Regions from separate parts of the Halobacillus naozhouensis genome, predicted to be linked through region 1. Evidence: riboswitches for the same ligand, from Rfam matches in the RefSeq annotation. Region 1 holds a riboswitch; the other holds the start of a gene.
The links. Region 1 has a riboswitch for S-adenosylmethionine ahead of P9989_RS05765 (sulfite oxidase-like oxidoreductase). Riboswitches for the same ligand answer to the same signal wherever they lie in the genome.

Region 1 (7,766 bases):
TGAATAAACAATATCCTGCCAAGTGGGAACTCGAGGCTGCGCGTAAACCGAAGAAGCCTTCACCTCGAGACTTTCCGGGCACTAGGCCGCTGACAGAACCAGAAAGTATAGCCATGGCGAAGTTAGCCGAAGAACGATCATTTGAAAAAGTGCTGGCGTTTCACACTCAAGGAGAAGTCATCTACTGGGGCTATGAAGGTCTTGAGCCTTCAAAAGCTGAAAAGATTGTCGATGAATTTGCTCGGGGAAGCAGTTATGAGCCCATCCGGTTCGTTGATAGTTATACGGGCTACAAAGACTGGTTTATAAAAGAATGGCGGCGTCCCGGCTTTACCGTTGAACTAGGGCATGGGGTTAACCCGCTGCCGCTCAGTCAATTTAATGAAATTTTTAATAAATCCCGCGGAATCTTTCTAGCGAGCATGTACATGTAAAAAAGATGCCTGTTATTAGGCATCTTTTTCATTGATAACCTGTTTAATTTGCTCAAAATGGTGTTCATCGTGCTCCATAATTCCTTTCAAATAATCATATAAGCTTTCTTTTCTCGATTTCAAGGTAAGAGATTCATCATATCGGATGTCTTCAATATCTCGTAACCCCTCCAATAATTCGCTTCTCGTTTGTTTAAATAACTCAACTGTTTCTTCTATACTATCGTTCCTAGCCTGAATGGCCGCTTTAGAGTTGATAACCTCTGGATCGGGAACAACGGGTAAATTTTGAGAAGTAAACAGGTACGGTAGCCGTTTATGGATTATAAAGTCATCCCATAGAGCAAGATGGCGAATGACTTCAGCGACGCTCCATTTTCCTTCTTCAACGGGCAGCCGCCATGACTCCTCAGGCAATTGATTCAGGGATTGCACCCAATCGATCGACTCTTCCAAATGCCTGATAACTTGCTGTTTTTTAGAAAAATCTAGACCGTTCATCACGCCACTCCTACTTTACTTACTTTAATTCGGAAGGATCCATGTGTCCTGCATGCTCCTTAATCACATTTAAAGCACTTTCATAATTCTCATCCTTAACATCAAAGCGCAGCAAATGGGTTAAATGTTTATCAGGGCCAGACTTATCTAAGTTATTTAACGGGATTAGCCGGGATAATAATGGTGTGTTATCTGGAATAGGCTCGATATATTCCTCTTCAATTGCAAGCTTTTGCAAGGAAGCCTTAGCGCTTTCAGCATCATTTTCCGTCTCAAAATAAGTCTCTACATGTTTAGTCATAGGGTCAAACTCCTTTTTCGTTTTACTGTTTATCATACCCCTTTTCAATCCCCTCAAACATGAAGAACACACAAGTTATGGTATGTGAGGTCGATTTAAGAAGTGACAGGCGGCTGAGATTCCTGCAATGACTTTGTCGCAAACATCTTGATTACGGCATCATCCATAGGCGGGTTATGCAGACCTGAGCGGACATCCCGATAATACCGTTCCAATGGACAATCTCTTGACAAACTGCGTGCCCCAACAATTTTCATCGCTAAATCAACGACATGAACAGCTTGATTTGTGGCGATATATTTTACAGCTGCTAATTCCGCTCCCATATCGGCCCTGTGACCAGGCTGTTCCACCCATTTGTCCGCTACCGAGTAGAGGATTTCACGAGATTGAAATAAGGCAAGCTCCATTTCGCCTATTTTCCTCTGCACCTCTGGAACTTCTTTAATTGGGCCAGGCAAGCTGTTCGGCTGATAGTTTTTTGCAAACTCGACCGCATATCGACAGGCGGCTGAAGCGATCCCTACATAACATGCCGGGATATGGAGCAGCCATCCTTTCGGAAAAGGCGGTCCCGATTGTTGCGTTTCTTCTTCAACAAAGTACTTTGTTCGGACACTTACATTTTGGAGGATTAGATCATCACTTCTTGTTCCTCTCATGGAAGCAGAATTCCATGTAGGCTCTACTTTTACACCTTTATGGCTGTGATCGACTAAAAAGATTCCCACCCGATCCGTATGTTCAATTCGAGCAGTTACTAAAGAGTAATCCAACGCTTCCGCCATAGACGCAAAAGATTTTCTGCCATTTATAACCCAGTGATCATCTTGTAAGATCGCCTGTGTTTCTGGAATCCCCCCTCTAGTTGGGCTGCCTGTTCCTTTTTCCGTTGCGGTCCGATTTATTAAAGCTTGTTCTGAAACAACACGCTCACAAAGGTCACGGAATGTTGCCTCCTCCCAGTTTCGGTTTTCGGCTAATTCGAGGATACTTCCTAAGTGCCAGCCAACCGACAAAGCAGTAGCCCCATCCCCTTGAGCTAATTGTTCTTGCAGCTGCAAAAAATCATACAAATTAAGACCAAGTCCCCCGTACTGCTTCGGTACCGTCCAAGACAAGTAGCCGGCCTCTTTTAATTCCTCAAAGTTTTCATGTGGGAAGACACCGGATTGATCCACTTCTTTAGACCGCTTATGAAATTGATCGCGAAATTGAATTACTTTTTCCAGGAGACCTTGCTTTTGTTCATCTGTCATATGTGCTTCCCCTCTTTCACGCATTTTTTTCAAGCTGAATGGACTCTTCCACTTTTTTGTCAGGCAGCATTCCTGCAATAAACATAACCGTAAATCCGGCTACAGAACTTGCAAACATTGCTAAATAAATGTTTTCAATAATCGCTTGATTCGTAAATAGTACATAAAAAGTTACGCCTACTACAACGGCTCCAATGGCTCCCAGTCGGTTCGCTCGTTTCCAAAAATAACCCAATGTGATCGGTGCTATGATGCCGCTAATGATCGCTGAGAAACTGAACTGAATGAGAATGGATAGCGACTCTGGCCTGTCAAGCGAAATATATAGGGTAATCGCCCCAATCATAATAAGGGAAAATTTCGCCACCCTTACACTCCGTCTGTCAATCAGTTGCGGATCACCTCCGCCTTTCGTAAAAAGGGAAGCAAGCACTTTGTAAATATCATTGCCAATACTGGTTGTTACACCAAGATATAGACTGTCTGTACTGGATAATATGGCAGATATAATTCCTACGATTAAAATACCGACAACTACCGGTGGAAAAGCTTCCATTAAATAAGCAGGAATCGCTTTATCGGCGCTTTCTAAAGATGGAATCATTACACGGGCCGCCAATCCGCCTATTACCATCAATGTGGAAATTAAAAATAAGGTAATTCCAGCTGATAACGTAAACGGACGCAGTTCTTCCTCTGTTTCTAATGAAAGTACTTTATTTAACAGATGTGGCATTAACACAAAGCTGAATAATAGAAACTGCACTGCCAAAATGGCAAGAACACTATTATACGGTCCTGTAGACGATAAGGGCCCAACCAGATTGGGATCGATTCCAGCCAAGCGACTAGATAGCTCTCCGAAGACTCCGAACCCGCCCCCGATTGTCCATAAGAGCGAAAGTAAAATGAGTACAGATGTAAACGCCATAAATATTCCCTGGATGCCATCGGTAATAATTTGTGCAAACGCGCCGCCTAAGCCAATGTACACGACGGTAATCGCTACCCCGATAATCACTCCCCACATATAGGGAATCCCAAGAACCGTTTCAAAGATCGTCGCCAAACCGACATTTTGTCCGACGATGTAGTACACATTAAATAAGATAAGCAAGCCAACAATCACTTGCAGGGTTTTACTGTTGTACTTTTTGCCCAGCCATTCAGGTAATGTCGATACCCCTCCGAACTTTTTACCATATCGAAAGAATGTTTTAGCAAAAAACAGTAACCCTAACCATGAAACACCAAAGCACCCTAAGGTGTACCAGAGCACTGCCATACCATATTCATAAGCGAGCCCTGGAACTCCTATAAATAAGTTTGCACTTGCATAAGTTGTTGCAAAACTAGCTCCAACGATCCAGGGGCTCACTTTGCCCCGTGCTGTGGCAAAACCACTCATCGTCTTACTGTACTTCGACCCTTTCCGGCCAATCCATGTGACAAACAAAAAGTAAACGAACAACAAACCGCCTATAAGCCAAATCGTTCCCGCTGATAAGGACTCCATTTACTTCCCCCCTTTGGATGGCTTATACATCCCTTGCCATAGAGCCAATCCTGCAATCCAGAATACTGCGATTCCTATTCCATAAGTAACAAACATGGTTTATTCCTCCCTTTTATGACCACTCTTTTGGAACTTCCACGAGAATGGCAAATCCTTGCCCGCCACCTCCGCATAGTGAAGCAATTCCTCGGCCTCCTCCGCGGCGCTTTAATTCATGAACCAATGTAAGAACTAACCGAAATCCTGTACCGCCAAGTGGATGGCCGACTGCAATCGCTCCACCATTCACGTTCACTTTCTCAGGAGCTAATCCAAGCTCGTTAATACTAGCCAGGGCTACACTGGCAAAAGCTTCGTTAATCTCAAATAGATCAATCTCCTCCTTGGTTATTTGATACCGTTTGAGAAGTTTTGCAATCGCATCTGCCGGCTTCGTATGTAAGCTTGAATCAGGTCCGGCTGTTTCTGACCAGCCAATCACTCGAGCAAGTGGAGTCCGCCCGATCCTTTCCGCATAGTTTTCCGACGCAACCACACCGACACTGGCTCCGTCCGTCATTTGTGATGCGTTTCCGGCAGTAATCGTGCCGCCTTCTCTAAAAGCAGGAGGCAGCTTGCTTAATTTTTCTAACGTTGACTGTGGCCTGATGCCTTCATCAGCTGTTACTTGTTTGCTGCCGACTTGTACCGGAACAATCTCTTCATTAAACCAACCCTCTTCCTGGGCCCGGGCTGCTTTTAACTGGGAATCTAAAGCAAATTGATCTTGTTGTTCCCTGTTGATGAGAAGCTCCCCATTTTGAATATCTGTCAGTTCACCCATGGAGGAATCCGTTAGAGAGCACCACAAACCATCGTTGATCAGGGTATCTGTAAATTCAACAGGTCCTGTAGCCAGCCCGTTACGGATGGTCGCCACATGAGGAGCATTCGTCATCGAATCAAACCCACCAACAACATAAAGCTCGCCTTCCTCAAGCTTGATCCGTCTAGCCGCATCCGCCACCGAAGCAACCCCTGCCAAACATACGTTATTGATCGTAATTGCCGGTACCGACCATGGAATTCCAGCCCCTGCAGCAACAGATCTCGCAGGATTCTGCCCCTGCCCTGCCTGGATCACCTGTGCCAAAATGACTCCATTCGCATGTAAGACTTCCGGCACGCGTTCCGTCAACGCCTTAGTCGCTTGAATGCCCAGATCCCTTGCTCCTAATTTGGATAAACCACCTTTCCATTTACCAAAAGGTGTTCGAACACCATCTAAAATGACAACACTCATTCTCCAACCTCCTTAGTAATCAAAATCCTTTTCTTTCCACTTATCCTCTTCCATGACTTCACTCTCATCAGAAAAACGCTGTTCTTTAAACGGGTCTCCTTCGTCATGAAACCCATTTTGTTCCCAAAATCCAGGCGTGTCAGACATTTTAAACTCAAAGCCTCTGATCCACTTGACACTTTTCCAAAAATACAAGTGCGGAATGACGAGCCGAAATGGGTAGCCGTGCTTTTCCGTCAGCGGCTTACCATTATAGGAATGAGCAAGTATCGCATCCTCCGCTAACAAATCTTGGAGAGTGAGATTGGCTGTATAATCATAATCTCCATGCACCATCACGTACCGAATGTCTTCAGGAATCTCTAACCCATCCAGCAAGTCTTTTACCAGAACTCCTTCAAACTCATTATCGAATTTCGACCACCTCGTCACACAGTGTATATCACAAATAACCTTTGACTGCTGCAGCTCCATTAAATCCTTGTATGAATAAACAAGCGGTTTATTACCAGCTACGGTCATTTGAAAATCCCACTTATCGAGGTCATAGGACGGTACCTCACCGACTGTTAAAATAGGAAACTTCTCTGTTAATACCTGACCAGGCGGCAGCCGTCCGCCAAACCTTTCTGTCACCTGTGGATCCTTGGATCGCTTTAACCGCTCCGCCTTATTCATCTACATCACCCGCTTTTGAATAATAAAAAGCCCCTTTCAAATGAAAGAGGCTGAAGATTCTGCTTCGACCTCTCATCTGCCGGACATCGTCCGTTGGAAGTAGCACCGTGTCGATAGACCGGTTGCCGGGCGTCAAAGGGCCAAATCCCTCAGCCTGCTCTAGATAAGAGTAGTAAACGTAATTAAGTTACTTGCCATGTTACAAATAAACCGTACTAAAGTCAATAATATTTAGAAAATTCCACGAAATGCAAGACACTATTTTACATGCTGTTTAGCTAACTCAAGCTGCTGTGCCACCTGTTCAAATCCTGTGCCGCCTTCACTATTTCGGGCAGCCACAACCTGTTCAGGCGCTAATTTTTCATAGATATCCTCTTCAAACAGCTCAGAAAACTCCTTGTACTCGTCGAGCGTCAAATCAAGCAAAAACTTCTGCTCATGAATCGCATAAAGTACAATTTTACCGATCACCTCATGCGCCTGACGGAACGGCAGACCCTTCACAGCTAAATAATCTGCAATATCGGTCGCATTTGAATAATCTTCATTGACCGCCTGACGCATATTAGTGCCCTTCACTTCCATCGATTCCATCATCGGAGCCAGCAGCGAAAGCGCCCCATCAAGCGTCTCCACCGTATCGAACATCCCTTCCTTGTCCTCCTGCATATCCTTATTGTACGCAAGCGGAAGCCCCTTCAGAAGTGTCAGCAAACCCATCAAATTGCCATAGATCCGACCCGTTTTGCCACGAAGCAGTTCCGGCACATCCGGATTCTTCTTCTGCGGCATTATGCTTGACCCCGTACAAAACGCATCATCAAGCTCAATGAAATTAAATTCCTGGCTGCTCCACAGGATCAGCTCTTCCGAAAGTCTCGATATATGTGTGATCAAAATGGAAGCAATCGACAAAAACTCCAGGATGAAATCCCGATCACTGACGGCGTCCAATGAGTTTGGATAAACGTGATCAAATCCGAGCGTCTCAGCTGTCTTCTGACGGTCGACCGGGTAAGGTGTTCCAGCAAGCGCTGCTGCACCCAGCGGCGACCAATTAATCCGCTTCACACTATCCTGAAGGCGTTCTTTATCCCGCTCAAACATCCAAAAATATGCCAGCAAATGATGAGCAAACGAGACAGGCTGGGCTCGCTGCAAGTGTGTGTATCCCGGGATGATCGTATCCACATGAGCATCCGCCTGGTGCACAAGCGCCTTCTGAACAGCTTCGACCAAATCGGTTAAATGATTAGTCTTTTCCTTTAAATATAAATGCATATCTGTCGCCACTTGATCATTTCGGCTTCTTCCGGTATGAAGTTTACCGCCCACAGGACCAATCTCCTCAATCAACAGCTTTTCGATGTTCATATGAATATCTTCCTGTTCAACGGAAAACTCAACTTCTTCATTCTCTATTTTGTTCTTGATGATGTGTAGGCCTTCTTTGATTTGGGAGGTCTCTTCTTGTGAAATAATGTGGCAGTCTCCGAGCATTTCCACATGTGCAAGACTGCCCTGAATATCATGCAAAGCCAGCTTTACATCAAAACCGATTGAAGAGGTATACTCTTCGACCAGCTTGTTCGTTGGCTTCGTAAAACGTCCGCCCCACAGTTTACTCATACATACTCACCGGCTGTTCTGGAGCCTTTTTCTCCTTACCTTTATGCACATCTGCATGAACTTTAGTCGGCAGCCCCCACAATTTAATGAAACCAACTGCGGCATCATGATCAAACGCATCATGCTTCGAATACGTGGATAGTTCATCATTATAAAGGCTAAG
Region 2 (7,766 bases), 300 kb from region 1:
GTAAGGAATCTACTGTTGACATAATCGCAGCCATAGGGGCGGCTAAGACTATCCCGGCTAGCCAGGCAGGTAACACTTCTAGCGAAATGAGCGGCATAACTTTATCCCCCACTTCAATTCCTGGAAGGATCGGACGTGCAAAGACACCGATTAGGTGCATGTTTAACATAATGAATCCAACCACGATTGTCCCTATAATTAAGGCACGGTGCATCGCTTTCGAGCTTTTATAGGACATAGCCCGTACTGTAACTTGAGGAAGCCCGACTACTGCTACACCGACGAGGATCCAAAAGGAAGAAACATAAGTTGGTGTTAAACTGCCGTCTGCACCAAACGGCGTAATTAAATCTGGGTTTTCTGCTGCTAGATCTGCCATAATATTAGATATGCCGCCGCCAGCAACAATCGTAGCGATTAATAAGACTAAGGTTCCAACAAACATAACCACACCCTGGACAGTATCCGTTAAGGCGACGGCCTTAAATCCACCGATAACTACGTAAATGAGCACAGATACAGCAAAAATAAAAAGGGATGTAGTGTAAGATATTCCTGTTAAAGATTCTATTAATCTTGCACCACCCACCCATTGGGCTGCCATTGCTGAAAATAGAAAAATAATAATACTAAAAGCCGCCGTTAGCACAACCCATTTACTCTGATAACGACCTTTTAAAAAATCTGTTAACGTGACCGCATTATACCTTCTTGCCATAATAGCGAATTTCTTCCCTAAAATCATAAGAACAAAGTATCCCGTAGCCACTTGTGACATGGAGAGCAAAACCCAACCAAAACCTTGTGTATAAGCTACTCCAGGTCCACCAATAAAACTACTGGCACTTCCGTAAGTGGCAATCATGGTCATAGCTAAAACAAAGCCACCCAGCTGGCGACCACCAAGAAAATATTCTTGCACAAAGTCATTATTAGACTTATTAAGGGATCGACTCGCCATAAATCCAACCGCAAAAATAATAACTAAAAAGAGTAATAGTGGTACTATAACGGCTACATTCATGATTGATCACCCCTACCTTCATCTTCAAATGGCACTTCTACGAAAAAAAACTTAACAATAAAGATAACCAGAACAGTTATGAAAATAAAACCACCCACACAACTATAAAAAAACCATGATGGCAGACCAAACACATAACTATACTCTTCTGGCGGTTTACTTCCTAACCCATAGGCAAAGGCAAACCACCAAACGAAGTTAATTATAGCTAAAGCAACGCCGATTAAGGCCTCTCGGTTTGCTATTTTAAAACGGTAGTCTTGATTCTTTGGAGCCATTTTCCCATCTCCCCATTAAATTATAGAGTTTCGTAAATGGAAGCTTTCACGACACCACTAAGAAATCTTATAGTTCCTGCATCGATCGATAATGGCGGTGCAATCGTTAACACATTATTAAATCCGTCCACGGTGTCCCCATTTTTCCCAATAATAACTCCCTTTTCCTTACACTTGCTTAGAACCAAATTTATCTTATCCTCGTGAATGGGTGTTTTATTAATGGAGTCTTCAACAAGTTCAATTCCCATCATTAACCCTTTATATCGAATATCGCCAACATTAGGGTGAGAAAGGAGTTCTTTCATATCCTCGTAAAGCTGTTCCCCTTGATTGTAAGCATTCTCAATGTACTTCTCCCTTTCGATAATCTCGATATTTTTCAGCGCGACTGCGCAGGCTGCTGGATTCCCCCCAAAGGTTGTTACACTTCGAAAGTGGTCATATTTTTCAGAGGTTTCAAATGCTTCATAACAGTCCTTGTGAATTGCTGTTACCGATAGTGGGAGATACCCGCTAGTAAGTCCTTTAGCCATTGTTATTATGTCTGGCGTTACATTCTCATGAAAGTGACCGAACATTTTCCCTGTTCGTCCAAAACCATTAATCACTTCATCTACAATCAAGAGTACACCATGTCTTTCACATATATCTTTTACCCTCTCCATATATCCTTGCGGAGGAACTAGAACGCCTCCTCCAGAAATATAGGGTTCCATTATAATAGCCGCTACGGTTTCCTCCCCTTCCCAAGTAATCGTATGATCTATTAAGTCTGTGCACTCAAGATTACAAGTAGATGGTTTCTTATTTAATGGGCAATGATAACAATCAGGGGGCACTGTGTGTAAAAAACCTGCAGCTAATGGCTCGTATTTATACTTTCTTTCAGCCTGGCCTGTTGCAGCCAAAGCACCCATTGTTGCTCCATGATACGACCGATATCTTGAAATAATCTTGTATCTACTCGAACTATCATTTTGAGAGTGGTATTGTCTAGCGATCTTAAACGCCATTTCATTCGCTTCAGATCCGCTATTCGAGAAAAAAATAACATAATCATTATTAAGCCAGGTGTTAAGTTTTTCAGCCAACTCAATTGCTGGAAGATGACTGTTTGTCATAGGGAAGTAGGACATATTTTTCATTTGTTCTGCTGCTGCCTCGGCAAGTTCTTCTCTGCCATAACCTACATTGACACACCAAAGTCCCCCCATGCCATCTAAATATTTATTACCATCACTATCTTTAATAAAGCACCCTTTTGCATTTTCAATTATAAGTGGTTGCTTACTAGCCCGCTTTAGAGCGTGCATAATATTTTCTTCATCCCTGCATTGCCAATCTAATGTCTCATTCATATCCTCACTCCCTGTTTAAGTACGACTCGTAATTACTTTTCTTCCCTTATAAAAGGGCACACCGCCACTAGACAGATTGTAAACTGACTCGTATGTGTCACGATCCAGACTACTGTATTTGTTATTTATGATTCGTTAACCTCTTTACACGATCAGTATTATCCTGCTTCATTTTGACACCTCTCTATCGGTTTTTAAGAATTTTTGATATGATTATTTTGAATATTAACTCTATTGTATTATGTAAGCACTTACATTTCATTAGACAGTTCATGAGATCTTACTATAAATATTTGGACAGTGTGTAAAATAGGGGGTATATAGATGAGTGAAAATAACCTATTAACGATCGAAATGTTGTTAGCAATGGACTGCTTTAAAAAAGCTAAAGTAGTATGCGGATTGAAAGGTACTCAACGAATCGTAAAATGGGCACATGTGCTCGAAGTTAATAAGGTCGAGGCCTTAATAAATGGGGGAGAATTAATACTTACGACAGGTATTGGATGGGCAGAGAAACCTCATATAGGTGCAAAACTTTTGGATGAATTAATTGAAAACCAAGCATCGGGTCTCTGTGTAGAATTAAACACTTATGTAGAGAAGATCCCTGAAGAGATGGTAGAAATAGCTGAAGAAAACAACTTCCCTATTATTGTGTTCAAGAATCAAGTACGATTTATCGATATTACCAAGAAAATCTACGATCAACTCTATTTCCCTGGTGAAAACTTAACCTTCCAACAACGGTTGATTCAATGGTGGAATAATCCGTCAACGGCAGTGATGTCGGACATTTCCACAAAACCCATGCATCCAGGAGTTGCTTCCCTTTATTTGATCCATCCAAATGAGACCGTTCCTAACTTTTGTATCTTAGGAAAAGAGCTTGGACTGAATATTATTTTCACTAACCTCGCCTCCACAACTGGGGTATTTCTATTAGTTTCCGATTTAAATGACGAGATCCATACACTTCGTAAAAGGTTAGATAAACTTTTCAACTCTCTCCCTTCCCTAGTACTTATCGGTCAAAAAATGCACAATATGAATGAGGTCGCTCAGTCAATTAACACCCTTAAAGAAACAAATAAAATTTATCACTCATTAATAAAAAAAAGAACCTTACATTATGATGAATTGTTCATTGAAAAGTTAGTGGAACCCTTAATAAGAGAGAATAAACTCTCAACTCTAATTGAAGAGCATCTTTTTCCGCTAATTAAGTATGACCAAGAAAATGATAGCAACCTGCTAAATACACTAGATACATATTTAAGTCATCAATGCAACAAGCAAGAAACGGCTAACGCTCTCTTTATTGTACGCCAAACCCTATACCATCGCTTAGATAAGATCAACAAACTTTTGAAGACAGATTTCACCTCCTCATATGATCGCTTATCCTTGGAAATTGCCCTCTGGTCGTTTAGAAACATAATAGATAAAGGAAAAATAAATAATCATTTAAAAAATAACTAGCTTGTATATCAGACCCTTTCAAACCATGATAACTATCCTAACTCTATTTGACGTCATGATGCCGCAACCGTAATAAATGGAAACTGTATTTAATATTGCTAGGATTTATCGGGTAAGGAGTACTCATGGATAAGTAAAATTTCAATTGAACAGCATTGACAACAAAATTGGAGCTACTGACAAAGCCAGTAGCTACCCCTTCTACTGAGAAAGTACAGATTGTAGTAGAGCTAGGTCTTTGTGTACAAGTTTATTTGAATAATTTCATTTAGTTATCTGTTTAACATTGTAAACAGGTACCTTCTTAAATCCATTACTTGCCTACCCTATAACTTTCTAAAACGTTGAGTTAATTTTTCATAGGTTTAAAGCACATCTTTTAGAAAGACATCCTCTTCTTCTTTCGTTACATTAGACTTTGTAACTAAGCTCGTCACGATCATCACGACGAAACCGGCCGCTGCAGCCAGGAACAAGGAAATATAAATATTTTGGAAAACGTTCAGACTCGTGAACACAACATACAGCCCCGTCCCCGCAAGCAGTGAGGCGATCGCACCGTAGCCGTTCGCCTTTTCCCAGAGATAACCTAATACAATCGGCGCCAGTAAGCCGCTAATAATCGCAGAAAAACTGAACTGTATCAGGATCGCAAGCGACTCAGGCCGATCGAGCGAGAGGTAAAAGGTGACCAATCCAACAAACACCAGCGAGCCTTTTGCCACTTTGACAGAACGCAGATCGAGCTGATGCTCGGATAGCCTTGATTTTGACAAAATCGGCGCCAATACCTTGTAGAGATCGTTGCCAATGCTTGAGGTGATACTCAGATACAGGCTGTCGGTGCTCGATAAAATCGCAGAAATGATCCCGACGATAATGATCGCCCCAATGATCGGCGGAAATGCTTCTAGCACATAAGCAGGAATCGCGGAGTCGGCACTGCCGAGAGATGGTGCGATGACTCGAGCCGCCAGTCCGCCTAATACCATCAAGACAGTAATGAAGAACATACCAAGCCCAGCTGACATCGTGAACGGCCGCAGCTGCTCCTCCGTTTCCAGTGACAGCACCTTATTCAGCAAATGCGGCATAACCACAAAGCTGATATGTAAAAACTGTACCGATAATATGGCCAGTACACTGTTGTAGGGTCCATTTAACGGAGCCACGAGTTCTGGATCGATCGCTTTCAGCTGGGAGGAAAGTTCGCCAAATAAATTCAGTCCCCCGCCGATCGTCCAAAATAAAGAGGCAAAAATCAAGATCGACGTAACCACCATCAGGGTTCCCTGAATACCATCCGTTACAATTTGTGCAAAAGCGCCACCCAGGCCAATATAGAGAATCGTAATCGTTACCCCGGCGAGAATTCCCCAGAAATACGGAATGCCGAGAACCGTTTCAAAGATCGTAGCTAATCCGACATTTTGCCCGACAATGTAATACACGTTAAACAGGACTAGAAACGTAACAAGAACTTGCAAGGTTTTGCTGTTGTATCTCCTTCCGAGCCATTCAGGAAGGGTCGACACCCCGCCAAACTTCTTGCCGTATTTCCAGAACTTTTTCGCAAACAGCAATAGTGCAATCCAGCCAGCCCCGAAGCCGCCGAGCGTGTACCATAACACGGATACGCCATGCTCATAAGCTAAGCCCGGCACTCCGATAAACAAATTGGCACTGGCAAAGCTCGCGGCATAGCTTGCCCCGACCAGCCACGGGTTTACCTTCCCTCTCGCTGTGGCAAAACCGTTCATCGATTTACTAAACTTATTGCCCTTTTTCCCAATCCATGTGACAAAGATAAAATATAAGACTAGCAGACTGACTAGCGTCCAAAATAACGGTCCCGTAACGAGCTGCATTAGTAACGACCTCCTTCCGTAGATTTTCGATAGCTTCGATTCCAAATCAGTAAGCCAACTCCCCAGAAAGCGGTCAAAGCAATCCAATAGATCGTAAACATATTCCTCTCTCCTTTTCATTGATCATAATACTCTTCTGTTCCAAAACTCTTTTTTCCGGGACCATATAAAAAAGCCCCTTTCAAAAGAAAGAGGCTGAAATATGTACACTGCTCCAACCTCTTATCTTCCAGACATCCATCCGTCTGTTGGAAGTAGCACCGTTCCCCTAATAGGGTGGTTGCCGGGCGTCATAGGGCCAAATCCCTCAGCCAACTCTTGATAAGAGTGAATTCGTTATGAAATTAGTTCAAATAATCTGATAAACAGCATCATAGCAGAGGTAAGAATTCCCTGTCAATCACTATTTTTTAAAAATTCAATAAACCCCATGCCTGCAAGGTAAAGTACAGAATATTTCTAAAACAGCCATTGACACGTCTTCAGATATGTTGTATATTTTGGATCAACTTAAAATTTAATGATATTTCTTATCCCGAGAGGTGGAGGGACTGGCCCTTTGAAACCTCGGCAGCAGACTACATCAAGTACTGTGCCAATTCCAGCAAGCGAGAACGCTTGAAAGATAAGGAAGAGCTCTCATACATGTACGGTTATTCAGCCTCTTCTTTTTCTTTTAAAGAAGGGGCTTTTTCATGTGCTTGAAGCTTAACTACATACAGCGAGAAGTTAAGGAGGAATCATAATGACGAAACAAATCATCCTAAATGCCTTTGAAATGAATAGCGCGATGCACAATTCCCATGGACTGTGGAAGCATCCAAGAAGTCAGCGCCACCGCCGCTATAAAGACTTAGATTACTGGATGGACTTAGCGAAACTATTAGAAAGAGGCAAGTTTGATGCCGTGTTCCTCGCCGATGTACTGGGAATCTATGACGTTTATAAAAAAAGTAAAGACCCTTCGATCCGCGATGGATTGCAGGTGCCATTAAATGATCCCGCCCTAGTGATCCCGGCGATGGCCAGCGTGACGGAGCATTTATCGTTTGCGATGACGGTCAGCACCACTTATGAAGCTCCATTCGGAAATGCCCGGCGCTTCTCCACCCTCGATCACCTGACAAAAGGGCGAGTCGCCTGGAATGTGGTGACCTCATACTTGCCAAATGCAGCACGCAACTTTGGCTTAGAAAATATGATCAAACACGACGAACGTTACGATATCGCCGATGAATATCTCGATGTGTCTTATAAGCTCTGGGAAACGAGCTGGGAAGATGACGCGTTTGTAGAAGATGCTGAAAACAACACACTCGTTGACCCCGACAAAGTTCATGAAATTAATCACGAAGGGAAATACTTTTCCGTGGAAGGCCCGCATCTGAGTGAACCGTCTTTACAACGCACACCCGTTATCTATCAAGCAGGCACATCCGAACGCGGACGCGAATTTGCTTCCAAGCATGCCGAGTGCATCTTTGTCGGTGGGCCAACACCAGAACGAATTCACTACTATGCTGATGATATTCGCAAGCGGGCCGAAAACCACGGCCGCAATCCAGACAATATTAAAATCTTCTCCTTCCTTAGCGTAATCGTTGGCGAGACGACAGAGGAAGCAGAGCAGAAGTTTGAAGAATACGCTCGCCACTGGAGTCCAGATGCCGCGAAAGCCCAGTACGGGGCAAGCGGATATGACATCAGCGAGTATGAAGAAATGGATCCGGATCTTCCTTTTGAATACACAAAG

Region 2: it holds a riboswitch for S-adenosylmethionine, as region 1 does, so the genes downstream of both, P9989_RS04270 (LLM class flavin-dependent oxidoreductase) here and P9989_RS05765 (sulfite oxidase-like oxidoreductase) in region 1, are expected to answer to the same signal.

The regions. Positions count from the first base shown of each region.
Region 1 covers NZ_CP121671.1:1,115,087-1,122,852, reverse strand. Annotated here, with positions in the region: gene P9989_RS05795 (M14 family metallopeptidase) at 1-434, shown strand, start outside; gene P9989_RS05790 (DinB family protein) at 450-935, opposite strand; gene P9989_RS05785 (hypothetical protein) at 955-1,236, opposite strand; gene P9989_RS05780 (acyl-CoA dehydrogenase family protein) at 1,332-2,495, opposite strand; gene P9989_RS05775 (sodium:solute symporter family protein) at 2,512-4,011, opposite strand; gene P9989_RS05770 (acetyl-CoA C-acyltransferase) at 4,124-5,293, opposite strand; gene P9989_RS05765 (sulfite oxidase-like oxidoreductase) at 5,306-5,971, opposite strand; SAM riboswitch class I at 6,041-6,141, opposite strand; gene argH (argininosuccinate lyase) at 6,230-7,603, opposite strand; gene P9989_RS05755 (argininosuccinate synthase) at 7,596-7,766, opposite strand, start outside.
Region 2 covers NZ_CP121671.1:820,026-827,791, reverse strand. Annotated here, with positions in the region: gene panF (sodium/pantothenate symporter) at 1-1,024, opposite strand, end outside; gene P9989_RS04290 (YhdT family protein) at 1,021-1,302, opposite strand; gene P9989_RS04285 (aminotransferase) at 1,323-2,663, opposite strand; gene P9989_RS04280 (PucR family transcriptional regulator) at 2,988-4,145, shown strand; gene P9989_RS04275 (sodium:solute symporter family protein) at 4,511-6,013, opposite strand; SAM riboswitch class I at 6,233-6,341, opposite strand; SAM riboswitch class I at 6,541-6,645, shown strand; gene P9989_RS04270 (LLM class flavin-dependent oxidoreductase) at 6,759-7,766, shown strand, end outside.